4 regions of the Cupriavidus sp. SK-4 genome follow, and region 4 is predicted to be linked to each of the others. Evidence: predicted binding sites of a transcription regulator. Region 4 holds the regulator's gene; each other region holds the start of a gene.
What was found. The regulator FliA, encoded in region 4, starts transcription of late flagellar genes. The targets are predictions, from matches to a motif close to CTAAAGTTTNNNNNNNNNNNGCCGNTA.
Positions count from the first base shown of each region.

Region 1: the regulator FliA is predicted to act here: its motif matches at 1,775-1,801, upstream of kleA (stable inheritance protein KleA).
Region 2: the regulator FliA is predicted to act here: its motif matches at 2,901-2,927, upstream of CF68_RS23235 (flagellin).
Region 3: the regulator FliA is predicted to act here: its motif matches at 2,285-2,311, upstream of CF68_RS13500 (DUF342 domain-containing protein).

Region 1 covers NZ_JFJW01000176.1:19,540-24,320, forward strand. The annotation lists gene CF68_RS33355 (hypothetical protein) at 39-257, shown strand; gene CF68_RS33360 (hypothetical protein) at 269-1,477, shown strand; gene korC (transcriptional repressor KorC) at 1,494-1,751, shown strand; gene kleA (stable inheritance protein KleA) at 1,909-2,145, shown strand; gene kleE (KleE stable inheritance protein) at 2,355-2,681, shown strand; gene CF68_RS33380 (DUF2761 domain-containing protein) at 2,683-3,093, shown strand; gene CF68_RS33385 (transcriptional regulator KorA) at 3,214-3,522, shown strand; gene CF68_RS33390 (ParA family protein) at 3,519-4,283, shown strand; gene CF68_RS33395 (ParB/RepB/Spo0J family partition protein) at 4,280-4,781, shown strand, end outside.
Region 2 covers NZ_JFJW01000104.1:10,897-15,677, reverse strand. The annotation lists gene CF68_RS23250 (hypothetical protein) at 271-531, opposite strand; gene CF68_RS23245 (oxygenase MpaB family protein) at 764-1,720, shown strand; gene CF68_RS23240 (RNA chaperone Hfq) at 2,473-2,799, shown strand; gene CF68_RS23235 (flagellin) at 3,025-4,557, shown strand; gene CF68_RS23230 (flagellar protein FlaG) at 4,691-4,781, shown strand, end outside.
Region 3 covers NZ_JFJW01000065.1:14,050-18,830, reverse strand. The annotation lists gene CF68_RS13515 (TIGR03862 family flavoprotein) at 1-656, opposite strand, end outside; gene CF68_RS13510 (DUF1415 domain-containing protein) at 747-1,322, shown strand; gene CF68_RS13505 (SAM-dependent methyltransferase) at 1,323-2,165, opposite strand; gene CF68_RS13500 (DUF342 domain-containing protein) at 2,381-3,994, shown strand; gene CF68_RS37720 (hypothetical protein) at 4,250-4,402, shown strand; gene CF68_RS13495 (CapA family protein) at 4,464-4,781, opposite strand, start outside.
Region 4 covers NZ_JFJW01000086.1:10,146-14,926, forward strand. The annotation lists gene flhF (flagellar biosynthesis protein FlhF) at 1-1,898, shown strand, start outside; gene CF68_RS18495 (AAA family ATPase) at 1,910-2,704, shown strand; gene CF68_RS18500 (RNA polymerase sigma factor FliA) at 2,802-3,518, shown strand; gene CF68_RS18505 (flagellar protein FlhE) at 3,518-3,955, shown strand; gene CF68_RS18510 (flagellar protein FlgN) at 4,095-4,556, opposite strand; partial or broken gene flgM (flagellar biosynthesis anti-sigma factor FlgM) at 4,562-4,781, opposite strand, start outside.

The DNA.
Region 1 (4,781 bases), on a different contig from region 4:
GCGGCCCCGGCTTCGGCCGGGGCTTCCAGGAGGCGACCATGACCAGGAACAACGCTCCCCAGGCACCGACGAACAGCTACGCGACGGACGGCAAGTGCCACAACGCCGAGCCGGGCACCTACGGCCACGAATGCGGCAAGCCGGCCGCATGGATCGGCACGAACCACAAGGGGTTCAGCTCGGGATTCTGCGACGACTGCAAGCGCCACGGCTACGAAGCCCGCGACGTGATCGCGTGGCGGCGTGCTGACACTTGAGGGGCCGGCCGATGGCGAAGAAACGCAAGACGCCGGCCCAGCCGGGCCAGGACTGGAACGCGCCGGCGGCCGAGCTGCTGGCCGAGCTGCCCACCGAACGCGACGAGCTGCTGGCCGCCGCCGTGGCGGCCGTGGTGGAGATCGACGCGGCGATCATGCGCGGCGACGGTGCGGCCGCCGAGGCGGCCAGCGACCGATACGAGGCCGTCATCTGGAAGATGAACGGCGGAACGCACGTGGGCAGCATGGCCGACCACGACGCGCCCGGCCAGGTCATCGAGCGCCATTGCGCGGCGGTGCCTGGCGACGTGCCCTTGTGGGGCCAGCGCGGCCAGTTCCTGGTCGCGGATGGCGACATGCGCGCCCTGGTGGAGTACGAGGCCGGCTACGGCGGGCCGCTGGGTGCCCACTTCCAGTTCCACGTCATCGACCTGGACAGGCCGTTTATCTCCGAAACGGGCTACCGCTCGCACTTCGACACGGCGCAGGGCTGCATGACGGTGGACGAGGTTGCGCGCGGCATCCTGGCTGCGCAGCGAGCCGAGAAGAAGCGCCCGGTGATGGTCGAGGCCAGCTACCGCGACCGCCTGGCCGATGCTCCCCTGCCCGCTTGGCTGGCCGGCCTGGAGCCGCCGGCGCGGCGCGAACCGGCGACCGTCCTGGTGCCGCCGGGGTTCGTCCTGGTCGATGTGGTGCTGCCCTCGCATCGGGCCTTCATCGCCAGGCGCTGGGCGGCCGAGGCCGCGACCAGGATCAAGGCGGCCAGGGCCGCCGGGTTGGACGCCAAGGGAAAAATCACCGGCGCAGGCCCGGAGCGAGATCCCGCATCGCCAGAAACGACGATGACCTGCAGCATCGTCAAAGCCGACGATGCCGAGCCGGTCGAGGGCGGGCCTGTATCGCCGGAAACGACGATGCCGGGAGCGAGCGCGGCAACCTGCAGCATCGCCAGGAATGGCGATGGAGGCCCGGCCGACCGGGTGGAGTTCAAGCCCGGCCAGCGGTGCGAGATCGTGAGCGTCCATCACCCGGTTTTCGACCGCTACATCGGCAAGCGCATCATCATCGTGAAGGTGCATCCCGACACCCGCCAGGTGTGGGCGCACGACGACAGGCCGGTAACGTACAAGACCAATCGCGCAGGCCGGCGCGTGGTCGATTCAGACCCGAGCTGCATCCAGTCGATCTACGGCTTCGACCAGTTGCGGCTTATCACTTGACCAGGAGAACGAACGAATGACGAACGACGCCAATATCCGGCTGGAGTGCTTGAAGCCGGCCGAACGCTGGGCACAACCGACCGGCGAGGAAGTCCGCGAGGTGCTGCGCCTGGCCGGGTTCAGCGGCAGCAAGGCCGCGAAGGCGCTGGGGCTGGGCGCGAAGGGCGACCGCACGATCCGCCGCTGGATCGGCGAGGACACCCCGATTCCCTATGCGGCATGGGCGATCCTGTGCGACCTGGCCGGGCTGGGCGTGATCTGGAAAGAGGATTGACGCCAAGGGAAAGGTTTTAGCGGCTAAAGTTTAGCCTTCGGATTCCGGTAAAGCGAAAAAAGTTTAGCTAAAGTGCTTGACAGGCTAGGGCATTTTGCCCTAATATAGCACTTGAAGGCCGGGCACATCGCCCAGGTCAACTACCGGAGAAAGTCCGATGAGCGACAACAAGATCATGCCCTGGATTGACGAGCTGGAGGGCGCGGCAGCGACCGACTTCCCGGCCCGCCGTGACGAGATCGCGGCCATGATGGCCGAGGCGGCCGAGCTGGTGCGCAAAGCCGAGGAACTGCGCGGCAAGGCGTACTTCGCCGGATGCTCCCTGGAGGGGCAGGCCAAGGGCCATTGGTCGATGGAAGCCGTCGAGCAGGCCAAGCGCCGGGCCGGCTGGTAAGAGCACATGGCCCGGTCGGCAACGGCCGGGCCTATCGAGGACGCCAAGAAGGGAGTATTGCGTGAGCCGAGGCAAGATCAAGGGCGGCCCCAGGTGGAGGAACGCCCCGGAGTGATCCGGGGCGCTTGGCCTGGTGCTGGCACACCGTAACCATGCTTCCGAGTGGGAGCACCCAGCATTCAACACGTAAGCGCGTGGAGGGTCAAGCTATGTCCAACATCATCAAGTTCCCCAAGGAGATCGAGCAGCCCGCCGCGCCCGCGCCGGTGGAGCCTGCCGCCGCGCCTGCTGCCCCCAACAAGGCCCCCGGTGCTGGCCTGCTGGCCGGCCTGGTCAAGTTCGTATGGGTGGCGACCGTGTTGGTCTGGCCGATCCTCAAGTGGGTGCTGTCGATTGCCACCTTCTTTCAGTTCGTGCGGATGCTCTACCACTGGAACACGCCTGGCGTGTATGCCGGCTGGTCGTTCCTGGTGTACTTCGCGGTGCTGACCGCGATCACCTACTTCGTTTCGATCTACAAGCCGAAGGGGCTTTGACATGAAAAAACAGACCCTGCCCTACCCGCCGGGATTCGTGGAGCCAACCACGGGCCGCGTGGCCGTCCTGGTGCGCGAGTACGCGGCCAGCGATTTGAACGGCGATGCGCCGGCCTATTGGTACAGCGCGCAATCCGAGGAATGGGGCCTTGACCCCTGGCGGCTCGTTGAAGGCGTCGATCCGCATGTGCATGGCGGTTCGTTCGACGTGTGCTTTGCGAGCGGCGGCACGCGCACCGTGGGGCCGTTGATGACGTTCTTCGTGAGCGCCGACCACGCGCAGCAGCTCGCAGTTTCGCGCGCCGCGTCGCAGATGGGGCGCTACGGAATGCGGGTGGTCGAGGTTCAGCAAGGCCCCGACGACCTCAAGCGCCTAGCCGCGCTGTATTCGGATGACGCCAAGAAGGGGTGATTTTTAGCCGCTAAAAGGCTTGACGCGCCCGGCGAGTTTAGCTAAACTTCTGCACATGGTCGGCGGCTGGCACCGCCTTTTGTTCAACAACCGGGTGTGGAGTTTATATGGGTGTTCTCCATGAAGAAACGGCTAACCGAAGCCCAATTCCAGGCGGCGATCAAGGGCCTGGAGATCGGGCAACAGACCATCGACATAGCGCGCGGCGTGCTGGTCGATGGAAGGCCCCAGGCCGAGTTTGTGGCCTCGCTGGGGCTGACCAAGGGGGCGGTATCGCAAGCGGTCAGTCGCGTGTGGGCAGCGGCGGGGGAAGTGCTCCCGCAGGGCTTCGCGCGGGTGACGGCGGTACTGCCGGAGCATCAAGCGTTCATCGTCAAGCGTTGGGAAGCCGACGCCAAGGGAAAGAGGAAACAGGAACCCAACTCATGAAAACACTGGTCACGGCAATTCAGAAAGGCGGACAGGGCAAGACCTTCGCAACCTGCCACCTGGCGTTCGACTTCCAGGAGCGCGGCCTTCGGGTTGCAGTGATCGACCTGGACACCCAGGGCAATGCAAGCTGGACGCTGGCCGGCCACGACTCGGGCTATCCCGCCAGTCGCATGTTCACCGCCGGCGGCGACGAGCTGCGCGCCTGGTTCGCTGGCCGGGAGGATGACGGCCTGGCGCTGATCGCGGCCGATGCCAGCCTGGCCAACCTGGACAAGATGGACTTGGCCCAGGCCGCCGGCGCGCTGCGGGCCAGCATCGCGGCGCTAGGCGAGTTCTTCGACGTGTGCCTGATCGACACCGCCCCTTCCCTTGGCGTTGCCATGACGGCGGCCGTGCTGGCCGCCGACTACATGCTTTCGCCGGTCGAAATGGAGGCGTACAGCTTGCAAGGCATGAAGAAGATGGTTGCCGTCATCGGCAACCTGCGCAAGCAAAACCCGAAGCTGCGCTTTCTCGGCATGGTGCCGAACAAGGTGGACGCGCGGAAGCCGCGCCACGTCAGCAACCTGGCGACCTTGCAGCAGGCATATCCGCAACTGATCTTGCCGTTCAGTGTCGGCGCGCGAGACAGTATCGCGGAGGCGCTGGGCGAGCAGATGCCAGTGTGGAAGATCAAGAAAACCGCTGCGCGCAAGGCCACCCAGGAAGTGCGCGCCCTGGCGGATTACGTGTTCACGAAGATGGAGATCGCGCAATGACCAGCGCCGTAAAGACCAACGCCAAGAAGAAGGCCCCGCAAGCGGCCGCAGAGAAGCCCAAGGGCGGCGGGCTGGGCCTGGATGGCCTCGGCGACCTGTCGAGCTTGCTGGACGAGCCACAGGCCGCGAATGCGGCCCCTGGCGGCCCGCAGGAGCTGCCGCTTGACCTCATCGACGAAGACCCGCACCAGCCGCGCACGGCGGACAACCCCGGCTTCTCGCCGGAGTCCATCGCCGAGATCGGCGAGACGATCAAGCTGCGCGGCGTGAAGTCGCCCATCAGCGTGCGCGAGAACCCGGACGCGCCGGGCCGCTACCTCATCAACCACGGTGCGCGGCGCTACCGTGGCTCGAAATGGGCCGACAAGACCACCATCCCGGCTTTCATCGACAACGACTACAACGAGGCCGACCAGGTAATCGAGAACCTGCAACGCAACGAACTGACGGCCCGCGAGATCGCGGACTTCATCGGCCGCGAGCTGGCGAAGGGCAAGA
Region 2 (4,781 bases), on a different contig from region 4:
GGTAACCAGCGCATCCGTTGCCGACCTTGCCTGGCACGCGGAACCACTGGTAAGCCATTTTTCAGCAAGCTCCATACCTGCCGGCCCGGCCGTTCCAGGCGTCCCCGACGGGGCGCACGGTGTGTAAATCGGGCCACCCGTTGTAAAAGCGCCCGCCGCACGGTGTGCTGCATCGCGCGCTACATACCGGTGCGGGCGGCACCCAGGTCCCTCCATGCTTGGCATGGCGATTGCGAAACAAGGAATGCGGCAGTTCGCCGCGCCAAGGAGCTAGCAATGGGACAGCAGCAACAGCCGGGTCAATCGCAGTCGGGCCAGAAGCCGCAGGATCAGAAGCAGCAGGAACAATCTGGCCAACGCGGCAGCCAACAGCAGCCGGGACAACAACAAGGCGGCGGTCAGATGGGTAACCAGGACCGCAAGCAGGACCAACAACAGCAGCAGGATCGCGGCAGCTCGCAACCGGGCCAGCAAAGTGGCCAACGCAGCGGCCAGCAAAGCGGCCAGGGCGGGCAACAGGGTGGCCAGCAAGGCGGACAACGCCAGCCGTAAGCAGCGACAGCCACGACAACAGGCAGCTTTCCGGGTATGTGCGGCAGCAACATGCGGTGCGGCCGCAGGGGCATACGCCGGAGATTGACAGGCCGGGACTCCCGCAAGGGGGCTCCGGCCCTTTTTGCTGCAACCGCAGCGGCATGACCCCGCGCACATCGTCCCGCATCCCGTGTATGCTGGCCCTGACTTCCCCATTCAGGCACCGGCCTTGTCCAGCTTCACCGACCCCGCCGCCGGCCGCTCCGCGCAGCCAGGACGCGGCCCGCTGAACCATCTCTCTAGCAGGCTGCGTGAGCGCGCCGGCGCGCACGTGCGCGCGCTGACCCGCAGCAATTCCGGCCTGACTCTCGACTACGACAACCCACCGGGCGATCCCGGCCTGTTCGGGCCCGACGCGGTCTGCTGGCGCGTGCATGCCGACTTTCCCGCAATGCTCGCGGGCGGCGTCAGCGCGCTGCTGCTGCAGACGCTGCATCCGCTGGCGCTGGCCGGGGTCTGGGACCACTCCAGCTTTCGCACCGACATGCAGGGGCGCCTGGGGCGCACCGCGCAGTTCATCGCCGGCACCACCTACGGCAGCCGCGCCGATGCCATGGCGTTGATCGGGCGCGTACGGCGCATCCATGCCGGCGTGGTTGGCGTGGCCCCGGACGGGCGGCACTACGCGGCCTCCGATCCGGCGTTGCTGACCTGGGTGCACGTGGCCGAGGTCTCGAGCTTCCTGGCCGGCTACCTGCGCTATGTCGGGCCACTGAGCAGCGCGGAGCAGGATCGCTACTACGACGAGGTTGCGCGCATCGCCCTTATGCTGGGTGCGGCCGACGTGCCGCGCTCGCGTGCCGAAGTCACAGCCTACCTGGAGGCCATGCGGCCTGCGCTGCTGGCCAGCGAACGCACCAGCGAAGTGGTGCGGCTGGTGCGAAAGATGCCGGTGGCCAACCCGCTGCTGCAGCCGGCGGTACGCATCATGGCCGACGCGGGCATCGCCCTGCTGCCGCCGTGGGCACGGCACCAGCTCGACCTGGATGGCCCTTCGATACGGCGCCCGGCAGCACTCGCGGGCATGCATGTGCTGGCACCGGCGCTTCGCTGGGTGCTGGGCGCCGGCCTGGCAGCGCGCGCACGGCGGCGCGTGGCCCGCGGCGTTGCCACGGCGGCCGGCTGAGGGCCGCGCGGGCTATCGGCGTTCAGCGGACCCTTCTTGAATGGAAATGAGAATTGGCGGCAAAAACCCTCGCATTTCGGAGGATTGTGCGACACGAAAGTGGCGTTAAATCTGCCTGGGCATTCCGAACGGCCGGTCGGTTTTTACTAACCGCACCAGCCACAGCGCCACAGAGCGCGATTCAAACGACGCAGGCAAAAAAAGAAGCCTACGCGCGGGGTGCTCGTAGGCTTTCCAGGACTGCTCGAGCCGAAAGGCTCTTGCCAAGAATATAAACGCGCTTACATGAGGTGTAAATCCCGTTTCTATCAGGGGATTCCCTTATGACAATATGAGATTATTTGCGCACTTTTTATGGTTTTAGCCCTGACGCTACATCAGGGCATTTTTCGCAGGGGCTGGCAATTTCCTCGCTGGCCCAGTCCACACCGGGGCCTGCCGGCCCGACGCTCTAGCCGCAGTATGCGGCAGCGCACAATCGGCTACAATATCACGGCTTCGAGAGCAACAACTTTTATAGAGCAAAGCCGCTATTCCAGGAACGGCGGGCGGTTCGTCAACGCTTGAAAGAACTTTGTTACTCTCGGCCCTGAAGTACTCCCCTTCTCTTCTGGCAGCGCCAACCGCCGGCACCTGCGCCGTTACCGAGAGCGGATGTTTCCCCTGCCGCCCTGGCCGCGCTGCACCCCAAGCCGTCGGCCAACGGACTGTTATCAGCCGCCAGAACCCTAGCGGGCTCTTCCGGAGTCGTTGTGAAGAAGAAGGAAACCCGGCCCAAGTCACGCAGCCGGAAACAACTGCAGCACCAGCAATTTGCTGCATACAGCACCAGCCAGGCGCCGGTGATCGTCCACCTGTCCACCGGCGCCCGGCTGCAGGGCCTCATCCTGGCGTCAGACGACTACGTGGTGCTGCTTGGCCGGCAGCCAGACGACATCCGGCCCACGGTGGTCTACAAGCGGGCCATCTGCCTGGTCACGCTGGCCAATGCGCCGGACGCGCCGGCGGTGGCTCCGGATCCGGCCCCGGAGCCGGACTTCCTGCCGATCTACATACCCCGCACCAGCAAGCGCCGCTAGGCCAACGCCTGCCCCACACGCCCTCAGGCCCCGCCGCTCCCTGCCGCAAGGCGCCTCTGCCCGCCCTGCCGGCACCCCGCGCAACTATCGCGGAGATCACTCTAAACCTTTGCCTTGCCCGGTCGATAACCCAAGCAACGGAGGCACTCTACGCCCTGCAAAGCAGGCCGCCAACGTTACGGCACTAGCCGGAATGCCCAAAACTTTGCATATAGGAGTCGTACCATGGCGCAAGTCATTAACACCAACACGTTGTCGCTGTCGACGCAGAACAACCTGAACTCGTCCCAGGCATCGCTGAACACCGCGATCCAGCGCCTGTCGTCGGGCCTGCGCATCAACAGCGCAAAGGACGATGCCGCCGGCCAGGCCATCGCCAATCGCTTCACCGCCAACATCAAGGGCCTGACGCAAGCTTCGCGTAACGCCAACGACGGTATCTCGATCGCGCAGACGACCGAAGGCGCCCTGAACGAAATCAACACCAACCTGCAACGCATCCGTGAACTGAGCGTGCAGGCGCAGAACGCCACCAACTCGGACAGCGACAAGGCTTCGATCCAGGCTGAAATCACCCAGCGCCTGGACGAAATCACCCGCGTGTCGGACCAGACCCAGTTCAACGGCGTGAAGGTGCTGGCCAAGGACCAGAAGCTGACGATCCAGGTTGGCGCCAACGACGCGGAAACGATCACGATCGACCTGAAGCAGATCAATGCCTCGACGCTGGGCCTGTCGAAGCTTGACGTGTCGAAGAACATCTCGAGCAAGGACCTGACGGCTGTTGGCGCGAACATCTCGGAAGCCGTTCCGGCAAAGACCGTTGCGCTGACCTACTCGGGCACGTCGTCGACGATCAGCTTCGAAGTGGCGACGGCCGGCACGAGCCAAGGCGACCTCGTTGCAACCGATGGCACGAACTACTACGCCGCCACGTACGACAAGGCCACTAACGTCGTCACGTACAACACCACGACCGCCCTGGGCGCCGGTGCAGTCACCGCTGCTGCCGGCACGGAGTTCGTGAACCCGGCGGACGGCACGCTGGTTCAGCTTTCCGACATCACGACGGGCGCGACGCAGGCCGGCCACAACAACACGGCGGCTACCGCAACGTACCAGCTGTTTGTCAGCGACACGGCTCCCAACAGCTATATTGTCAAGTCGGGCGCTGACACGTACGCCGTGACCTCTGTCGATATCAACACCGGCAAGGTTGTCGTTGGCGCAAAGGATGCTGCTCCCGTGGCCACCGCTGGCTACACCGAAGCAACCGGCGGCGTGCTGACCGTCCCCGGCACGCAAGCTGTTGCCAAGGACATGTCCGATGTCAACACTGCCCAGCCCACCGGCACCAACGCGCTGCTGAAGGACAAGAGCGGCAACTACCTCGTCAGCAACACCGCTGCCGATGGCACCGTGACGTACAACAAGGCAACCGTCAACGGCACGACCGGCAAGGTCACGCTGGGCGATGAAGTCGTGGTCGATCCGCTGAAGGCAATCGACAACGCCCTGTCGAGCGTCGACAACCTGCGTAGCGACCTGGGTGCCATCCAGAACCGCTTCGAGTCGACCATCAACAACCTGAACAACACGGTGACCAACCTGTCGGCCGCCCGTTCGCGTATCGAAGACGCGGACTACGCCACGGAAGTGTCGAACATGACCCGTGCCCAGATCCTGCAGCAAGCCGGTACCTCGGTGCTGGCCCAGGCCAACCAGACCACGCAAAGCGTGCTGTCGCTGCTGCGTTAAGCAGGATTGCTGTACCGCAGGAAACCGGGCCGCCAGGCCCGGCTTCCTGCCGGAGTGCTTTGCAGGCGGACCGCTGCCTGCAAAGCATTTCCCTGTCGATGTCTGAACGGATTCCAACGGAACGCCCCTGATCATGGCTTCTCCTGCGACTGTTTCCCTGCCGGCCCAGCCGGTGCGGCCCGAGTCAACCGCCACGCTGCCACCTGCGCGCACGGCCCTCGGCA
Region 3 (4,781 bases), on a different contig from region 4:
GCAAACGCCTCGCTCCACGCTACATCAAAGCCGCAGTTGGCAGGCCGCAGCGGCGCAATCTCGACGCCGCGCTCGGCCAGCCGCGGCACCCACGCACCATCCGATCCCAGCCTTGCCCAGCTGGCACCGCCCAGCGCCAGCACCACCGCGCGCGCCTGCACGACCGTTTCACCGTGCGGCGTGGCAAAGCGCAGCGCATGCGGCGCGCCCTCGTCCCAGCCCAGCCAGCGGTGGCGCATATGGAACTGCACCCCGGACTCGCGCAGGCGGTGCAGCCACGCGCGCAGCATCGGCGCGGCCTTCATGTCGGTCGGGAAGACGCGGCCGGAACTGCCGATGAAGGTTTCGATGCCAAGCCCGTGCACCCAGTCGCGCAGGGCCTGCGGGCCGAAGCCCGCCAGCATCGGCGCGATCTGTGCGGTGCGGGCGCCATAGCGGCCCAGGAAGGCCGGCTCCGGCTCCGCATGGGTCAGGTTCATGCCGCCCTTGCCGGCCATCAGGAACTTGCGCCCGACCGACGGCATCGCGTCGTAGACGGCCACGCTGGCACCTTGCGCCGCCAGCACTTCGGCCGCCATCAGGCCGGCCGGTCCACCGCCGATGACGGCAACGTCGAGACCGGCTTGGGAAGGGGAGGAAGTGGCGGAAGAGGGCATCAGGAGGCTCGGCAGGGGGCGGGGTGTTTCCGCCGCGGATTATAGAGCCTGCGGCAGCGCTAGAATGACGGTTTGCCGCGCCTTGCCATCATGACCTCCGCCACTCACTCCGCAGACACCGTCATCGCCGCTACCCGCCACTGGCTGGAGCGCGCCGTGATCGGGCTCAACCTGTGCCCGTTCGCCAAGAGCGTGTATGTGAAGGAGCAGGTGCGCTACGTGGTCAGCACCGTCACCGAGGCGCCGGACGTGATGGACGACCTGGAGCGCGAACTGCGCCTGCTGGCAGACGCCGACCCCGATCAGATCGACACCACGCTGTTGATCCTGCCGGATGCCGTGGCCGATTTTCTCGACTTCAACGACCTGCTGTATTTTGCCGAGCGCCTGCTCCGCAGCCTCGGCCTGGAAGGCACGCTGCAGATCGCCAGCTTCCATCCGCAGTACCAGTTTGCCGGGACCGAGCCGGACGATATCGAGAACTACACCAACCGTGCGCCGTATCCGATCCTGCACCTGCTGCGCGAGGATTCCATCGCCCGCGCGGCGGCGGCGTTCCCGGATGCGGCGGATATCTACGAGCGCAACCAGGCCACCATGCGCCGCCTGGGCCACGAGGGCTGGCAGCGCTGGATGGCGGGCGAGGACGAGCCCGGGGAAGCGTGATTACACGGCCGACGCCGGCGCGGTGAAGAAGCGCTCGCGCATTTCTTCCAGCCCCAGTCTTTCCAGCACCTCTTCCAGCCGCTCGGCCGGGCGGCGGCGCGGCAGGTCCTTGTACTGCGCGATGATCAGCTCGTTCTTCATCGAGTGTTCCCAGCCCACCAGCTCGGTCACGTTGACCTGGTAGCCGTGCGCCTCCAGCTGCAGGCAGCGCAGCACATTAGTCACCTGGCTGCCGAATTCGCGCGTATGCAGCGGATGGCGCCAGATCTCCGTCAGCGGATTGCCTGCCAGCAGCTTGCCCTTGTGCTTGCGCAGCACGCTGGCCACCTCGGCCTGGCAGCAGGGCACCAGCACGATATGGCGGGCCTGCTTGGCCAGCGCAAAGCGGATCGCGTCGTCGGTCGCGGTATTGCACGCATGCAGCGCGGTGACGACGTCGACGGTGGGCGGCAACTGCGGCGACGTGATCGAATCCGCCACCGACAGGTTCAGGAACGACATCCCCGGAAAGCCCAGCCGCGCGGCCAGCGCCTGCGAGGTCTTCACCAGTTCTTCACGGGTTTCGATGCCGAAGATGTGTGAGTCGTCCTGCAGCGCCTTGAAGAACAGGTCGTAGAGGATAAAGCCCAGGTACGACTTGCCGGCGCCGTGGTCCACCAGCGTGACGCGGCCGCGCTCTGCCTTGACCTCCTGCAGCAGCGGTTCGATGAACTGGAACAGGTGGTAGACCTGCTTGAGCTTGCGCCGGCTGTCCTGGTTCATCTTGCCGTCGCGCGTCAGGATATGGAGTTCCTTGAGCAGTTCGATGGACTGGCCGGGGCGGATTTCGTGGGTATTTGACATGAGGGGGACTGCGCAGGCTGCGGGACGCGGCGCGTCCCGGAATGCCGACAGTTTACCGAAAAGTCCGGCGGGTTCCCCTGAAGTCGAGTGGCGATGACGCCGTCGGGGCGTGTTGTGCGCTAAAGTTCTCAGCGCTCCTGCCGTTGCTTATGGATCGATAACAAGCGGAGCGCCGGCACCCGCCGCGCGGCTGCACAAGACGATTCAGGGGACGCATGACGCATGAGTCGGGTTTGCGCCTGGAACTTGCCGAGCCAGGCGAGCAGGTGCATGCGCGCTACACGCCGCAGCCAGGCAGGCTGCCGCCGGACCAGGCCAGCCTGCGCCAATGCCTGGACAGCCTGGGCTGGGCCGGGGCGCGGCTGGATTTGCGCGCAGTGGCGCAGTTCCTGGCGCAATGCCAGCGCGCCGAGCATGAGATCGATGCCACCATCGGTACGCTGATCGACGGCGCCTTCGAGCTCGACATCACCGCCGACGGCCTGGGCGTGCGGCTGACGCTGCTGCCAGCCGAGGGCGGCCGCCCGGTCAGCGCCGAGGACATCCGCCGCGCCGTGGCGGAACGCGGCGTGGCGGCACCGATCCAGACCCTGGCACTGGACGCCGCGCTGGCCGAAGGCCGTTGCGAGCTGCGCACCATTGCCGCCGGCGTCGCGCCGCGCCAGGGTGAGCCGGCGCGCTTCATCAACCTGCTCGAACCGCGCAAGCCGGCGCAGCCTGACGACGAGGCCGGCAAGGTCGACCTGCGCGACCTGGGCAACCTGCTGCTGGTCAGCCCCGGCACGCCGCTGATGCGGCGTATCCCGGCGGTGCAGGGCAATGCCGGGGTGGACGTATTTGGCAAGCCCGTCGCCGCCGATCCGGTCGACGATCCGCCCTTTGCCGAAGGCCTGACCGGCGCTGCCGCCGATGCCGACGATGCGGAGCTGCTGCGCGCAGTGATCGCAGGATCGCCGATGGTGGGCGTGCACGGCATCTCGGTCAGCCCCGTGGTGCAGGTGGAATCGGTCGACCTGCACTCAGGCAACGTGGCGTTCGACGGCACGCTGCGCGTGTCGGGCGACATCCGCACCGGCATGTCGGTCAATGTCAGCGGCGACGTTGTGGTCGAGGGCACCATCGAAGCCGCCAATGTCGAGGCCGGCGGCAATGTGATCGTCAAGGGCGGCATCATCGGCAAGGCCGACACCGGCCGCGCCGAAGGCGGCATCAGCCGCGCCAGCGTGCGCTGCAAGGGCGCGGTGAAGGCGCGCTTTATCGAGAACGCCGTGGTCGAGGCCGGCACCGAGGTCACCGTCGAAAGCGGCATCCGGCAGAGCGATGTTGCTGCCGGCGAGCGCATCGTGGTGGGCGGCACCGGCGCGCAGGGCAGCATCAGCGGCGGCCGCAGCCGTGCCTTGCTGGCGGTGCGCGCCGCGGTGCTGGGCGCTCCGGCCGGCACCGCCACCAGCATCCAGGTCGGCCTGAATCCCTTTGCCGACGCACAGCGCGCCGCGCTGGAAGCCGAGCGCCGCCGCATGCTGGCAGAGCAGAACAAGGTCAAGCAGCTGGTGGATTTCTTTGCCAAGCACCCCGAGAAGGCCGTGGGCGACCTGCGCGAGAAGGCGCGCGCGACCCTGTTCAAGCTGTCGCGCGACCTGTTCGAGCTTGAGGCACGCCTGACCGAGCTGGGGCAGCAGATGCAGCCGGCCGCCGATGCCGTGATCGACGCCGCGCGCCGCATCCATGGCGGCGTCACGCTGCAGGTAGGCAGCCGCGTGCTCAAAGTGATGGAAGACAAGCCTGGCGGCCAGATCCGCCTGGTCGACGACCGCATCATCGTCGGCTGAACGCGCGCTGTCATCCGCGGGGATTTGTACTATGCTGCAGTTATGTCCTGGGGTGCCGCAGGATGGGCGAGAGAGCTAGAGTCGGGCAGTGAATGAAGAAGCGGATCAGCACTCTGCGGAAGCGTTACACGGAACCAACTCACGTGGCACTGGAATAACCGGAAGGCCAGCCATCAAGGCTGGCCTTTCTGCTTTTTGTGACGGCTGCCAGGCGAACTACACTGAAGGTGCAACCATTAGCCAAAGGAGGTTGCGATGGCCGCCACCTTGATTACCGTGCTGGTCCTGATCACCCTTGTTGCGTGCGCCGCATTTGCCATCTGGATGTTGCGGGAAAAGAACCCGACGCTGCAGCAGCAGGAGCAGTCGGTGCGCACATGGCTTGACCACATGATCCATCGCCACTGACGCGTGGCGATTGGCTTTCGGGCAGCCCGCCGCAACGGCGGGCTTTTTCATGGGCTGAGGCTCAAGCCGCCCACAAGCGCAGTTCATGCAATCCGCTGCGCTCCACCCGTGTGCCGAGTGCCCGTCCCTCGTCTTCAAACATGGACTGCAGCCACGCCATATCCACTTCGCGCGCATAGGCCAGCCGGAAATGGCTGCGCCGCAACGGCACCAGCCGCAGGTCGGCGCTGCCGCCGGCATCGAAGCTGACGAAGGCCATCAGCGCCAGGTCCGGCCGGTATTCGTCGTAGCCACCAATGCCTTCGTAGTCGTTGATGAAATCGCCGCAGCCATACAGGATTGGCTTGCCGGCATGCAGCTCAATCCCCAGCGGATGATG
Region 4 (4,781 bases):
GCTGGATCCGCACCGAACTGGCCAGCAAGCTGCCGGTGCTGGGCGATGAGGACAGCCTGTTCGCGCAAGGCGGCGTGCTGGCGCTGGTGGGCCCCACCGGCGTAGGCAAGACCACCACCACGGCCAAGCTGGCGGCGCGCTTCGTGCTGCGCCACGGCGCCGACAAGCTGGCGCTGCTGACCACCGACAGCTTCCGTATCGGCGCGCACGAACAGCTGCGCATCTACGGCGACATCCTGGGCGTGCCGGTGCATGCGGTCAAGGACGCGGCCGACCTGCGCTTCGCGTTGGCGGCGATGAAGGACAAGCACCTGGTGATCATCGACACCGTCGGCATGAGCCAGCGCGACCGCAGCCTGTCGGAACAGATCGCCATGCTGGCCGGCGTGCCCGCGCCGGTGCAGCGCGTGCTGCTGCTCAACGGCGCCAGCCACGGCGATACCCTCAATGAAGTGGTGCATGCCTACCGCCATGACGCCGCGCCCGATGGTGGCGGCATCGACGGCTGCATCATCAGCAAGCTGGATGAAGCCACCCACCTGGGCTCGGTGCTGGACGTGGTGATCCGCCACCGCCTGCCGGTGTTCTACGCCTCCACCGGCCAGCGCGTGCCCGAGCACCTTGAGCTGGCCAACAGCACCGCGCTGGTGGAGCGCGCCTTCCTGACGCCGCGCCGCGGTTCGGTATTTGCCGATGCGGACGCCGCACGCCGGCGCAGCGCCGGCACCGATGACGAGGCGCCCGCGCGTGGCGGCGCCGACGAGGTGCTGCGCTCGCTGACCGACAGCGCCGACGCGCTGAGCCAGTGCGTGGCAGAACTCAATGGCGCGGGCCTGGGCCTCGACCTGGCCCGCTCGCTGTGGCAACAGCGCGGCGCCGGCGCCCCGGCCCTGCGCGCCATGTCGCAGCAGGTGCGCGAAGCGGTCTGCCGCGACGTGACCCGCCAGTGCGAGCAGTACGTGCTGGCCAGCGCCGCCGCGCTGCAAGTGGCCGTGCCCGGCCGCCGCACGCCGCAGCCGATGCAGCACACGCTGTGGCTCGCCGACCGCGACGGCATGCCGCTGGCCGCCACCGTGACCCCGGCCGGCCGAGGTCACGGTGCGGGCCAGCCGCTGGGCGAAGCCGAGTCCGATGCCGCCAGCCTGCGCGCCGCCATGAGCGCCGCGCGCAAGGTGGTCAACCTGATCGATGCCGTGCCGACCGCCGCCACGCTGGCGCGCTGGCAGCAGGCCGGCGAGCGCTGGGTGGCCGGCGCGCGCAAGACCGCGCGCGTGGTCAGCGCCGGCGCCGCCTGGAAGCTCGATGCACTGGCCGACACGCTGACCTTCCACGCTGTCGGCGAGGACATCGTGCGCGAGCGTGAAGCCGTGCGCTGGCTGGCCAGCGCCGAAGTGCGCGTGCCGGACAGCCCAGTGCGCGGCAAGGGCACCCCCGAAGGCGGCATCGATGCCTGCCTGGTGGTGGCCCGCCTTGCCGACCGCGCCACCGGCGAACTGCTGGATACCCGTTACCTGCTGTGCGACCCGGCGCTGGCGCAAGATGCCGCGCAGGTGGCGCGCTGGGCCCTGTGGACCGACGCAGCCGATGCGCGCCTGCGCACGCTGCGCCACGCCATCGACCACTTCGCCCAGGACGCCGAAAGCGGCCACGCCGCCGGCGCCGCGCTGGCCGCGCTGCAGCTGGGCCTGTCCGTGCTGCGCCTGGAACACGCGCCGACCGCGGCCGCGCCCGTCTTCCTCGCGCGCCTCGCTGGCCGCACGGTGCGCCAGGGCGTGCCAGTGCCGGGCACGGTGCTCAATGAAGGCATGGGCCGCATGCTGGCATTGCTCGACGTGTTGGAGAACTATCCGGGCCGCGGCAGCGCCGTGCCCGCTGAAACGATGGAGGTGCTGCAGTGAGCGCCCTCGCCATGGACCAGGCCGAGAGCCTGCGCCGGATGCTGGCGCCGCGCACGACGCGCCGTATCGCCGTGGTCGCCAGCGAACGCGGTGCCGGCGCCACCACCGTGGCGCTGGGCTTGTCGTACGCGCTGGCCATGCAGGGCGAACGCGTGCTGCTGGTCGACGAAGACGCCGCCGCGGCGCGCGCCACGCGGCTGGCCGGCGCCAGGCCCGCCGGCACCCTGGCCGATGTCAGCGCAGGCCGCCTGTCGCTGGAAGCTGCTGCAGGCACCGGTCCCGGTGGCGTGCTGTCGGTGCTGCCGGCTGGCCGGCCTGTGCCGGGCAGCCCCTTGCCGGCTGCTGCCGCGAGCGGCTTTCGCAGCGTGCTGGTGGATGCCGGCGTCGATGCCGACGGCGCGCTGTCGGCGCTAGCGGGCAGCGCACACAATGTGCTGATCGTGATGCGGCCTGAGCTGGCGTCGATCACCGCCGCCTATGCCTGCATCAAGCGCCTGCACCACTTGTATGCCTGGCGCCAGTTCCACCTGATCGTCAACATGGCGGCGAGCGAGGCCACGGTGCAGGCGATCCTGCGCAACCTCGCGCGCACGGCCAGCCAGTACCTTGGCGTCGAGGCGCTGTGCGCGGGCTGGCTGCCATCCGACCCGCTGGTGGCGCGCGGCGTGCAACTGGGTCGCTGCGTGGTCGAGGCGTTTCCGGCGGCGCCGGCCACCACCGCGCTGCGCCGCACCGCCGGCAGCATCGGTGCCTGGCCGCTACGCGCGGACACGTCCGCCCCCGCGCCCGCAGCCGCAATGGCCTGAGCCTGCCAGCCATGCCATCCCACCGAACCAGACCCTGAGCCAGCCCCCGCCGCACGTTGTGGCGGTCCAGCAATCCAGCATTCACGAGAATTGCACCATGTACACGATCCAGGGAAAGCTCGAACAGGCCGATGTGGTCAAGGCGCATGCACAGCTGGTGCGCCGCATCGCCCTGCAACTGGCCGCCAGGCTGCCTGCCAGCGTGCAGATCGACGACCTGATCCAGGCCGGCATGATCGGCCTGCTGGATGCCGCCAAGCGCTATGAAGACACCCACGGCGCGCGCTTCGAGACCTATGCCAGCCAGCGCATCCGCGGCGCCATGCTTGACGAGGTGCGCGCCAACGACTGGCAGTCGCGCAGCCTGCGCCAGTTCACCCGGCGCATCGAGCGCACGCAGCGCGGGCTGGAGCAGAAGCTCGGGCGCGCACCGGTCGACTCCGAAGTGGCCGAGGCCATGGAGATGGCACTGGACGAATACCAGCTGCTGCTCAATGAGGTCTATGGCTGCCAGTTGCTGCACTACGAGGATTTCGAGCGCTCCGGCGAAGAAGACTTCCTGGACCGGCACCTTGGCGGCAGCGATGACGGCAACCCGCTGACCGTGCTGATGGAAAGCGGCATGCGCGAGGCGCTGATCCGCGCCATCGACCGGCTGCCGGAGCGCGAGAAGCTGGTGCTGTCGCTGTGCTATGACCAGGAGCTGAACCTGCGCGAGATCGGCGCGGTGCTCGATGTGACCGAGTCGCGCGTGTGCCAGATCCGCGGCCAGGCGATCACGCGGCTGCGCAACCAGTTGCGCGGCTTGCTGTGATGCAGGCGGCGGGCCGCGCCGCGCGCGGCGCTTGCTGGCTGCTGGCTGCCGCATCGGCCTGCGCCTGGGCCGCCATCGAGGGCGGCACCCGCCATGCCTGGACCGGATCGGTCAACGGGCCGGCACTCCACGGCCGCGGACAGCGCGCGGTGTCGCCGCCGATCCTGCCCACCGGCGTCTTGCCGCAGTCAGAAGGAGTCATCACCTCGGTGCGCTGGCGCTACAGCTTTGCCAAGACCCCACCCCTGGAACTGCAAGCTTATCTCTGCAATGCCCAGCGCTGCGTACTGCTGCCGCAGGCGGAAGGCAAGACCGATGCGTTCTTCGGGGATGATGCCACCAAGGGCTTTGTGTTTGCGTTCCGGGTGCCGGGGCAGGGGAGCCTGGTGCCGGTGCTGCAGGGGCGGAGTAATGAGGTGGTGGTGGGGTTTCGGTAGGCGCTTTGCCGATTCCAGACCACGGGACTCTCAATCGCCGATTGTGTGCTCCCTCTCCCGCCGGCGGGGGAGGGGGGGGGGGGGGGGGGGGGGGGGGGGGGAGAGGGGAGCAAACCGGGAGCGTGCAAAAGTCTGAGTTTCAACCCGCCGCCAGACTCACCCCACCCGCCCCGGCCGCCGCCTTCCCATCCTTCCCATACAACCCCGCATCCCCGCCACTATGCTGGCGCAGCGCCTGGATGGCTTCGCGGGTGAAATCGAGGTGGGCATTGACGACGGCGCCGTTCAGGGCATTGCCGTCGCGCGCGGTGCGCGCGGCGAAGATCAGCTGGCGCCAGGCGTCGGCCACGGCCGGGTCGACCTGGCGGCCGAGCAGCTGGCCTTCTGGGCCGGCGCGCAGGCCCAGCGCGCCCATCTGGGCTTCGCGGGCCTTGAGCTGGCGGGACAGGGCCTGGCCCAGTTCAACCTTGCGCGTCAGCAGTCCGCTCAGGGACTGGAAGTCGCCCCGCTTGAGGGCGTCGCGCTCTTCGGCGAGGAGTTGGCCGAAGGCCTGGATGCCTTCGGTTTCGCGCTGCAGGGACTGGATCAGGCTCTGGTTCATTTGGGCTAGCGGGGTTCGGCCTGGCCAAGCTCGCGCAGGGTCGCGAGCAGGCCGTCGGCAATCTTGCCCGGGTCGATCTTGATCTGGCCCTCGGCGATGGCCTGGCGGATCTCTTCGACCTTGGCGGTGTCGATATCGTCGTCCGCGGGCTGCGTCAGGCGGGCGCTGATGTCGCGCACCTGGGCGGCCAGCGGGCTGACGCTCAGGCCGGCGGACGGCGCCGCG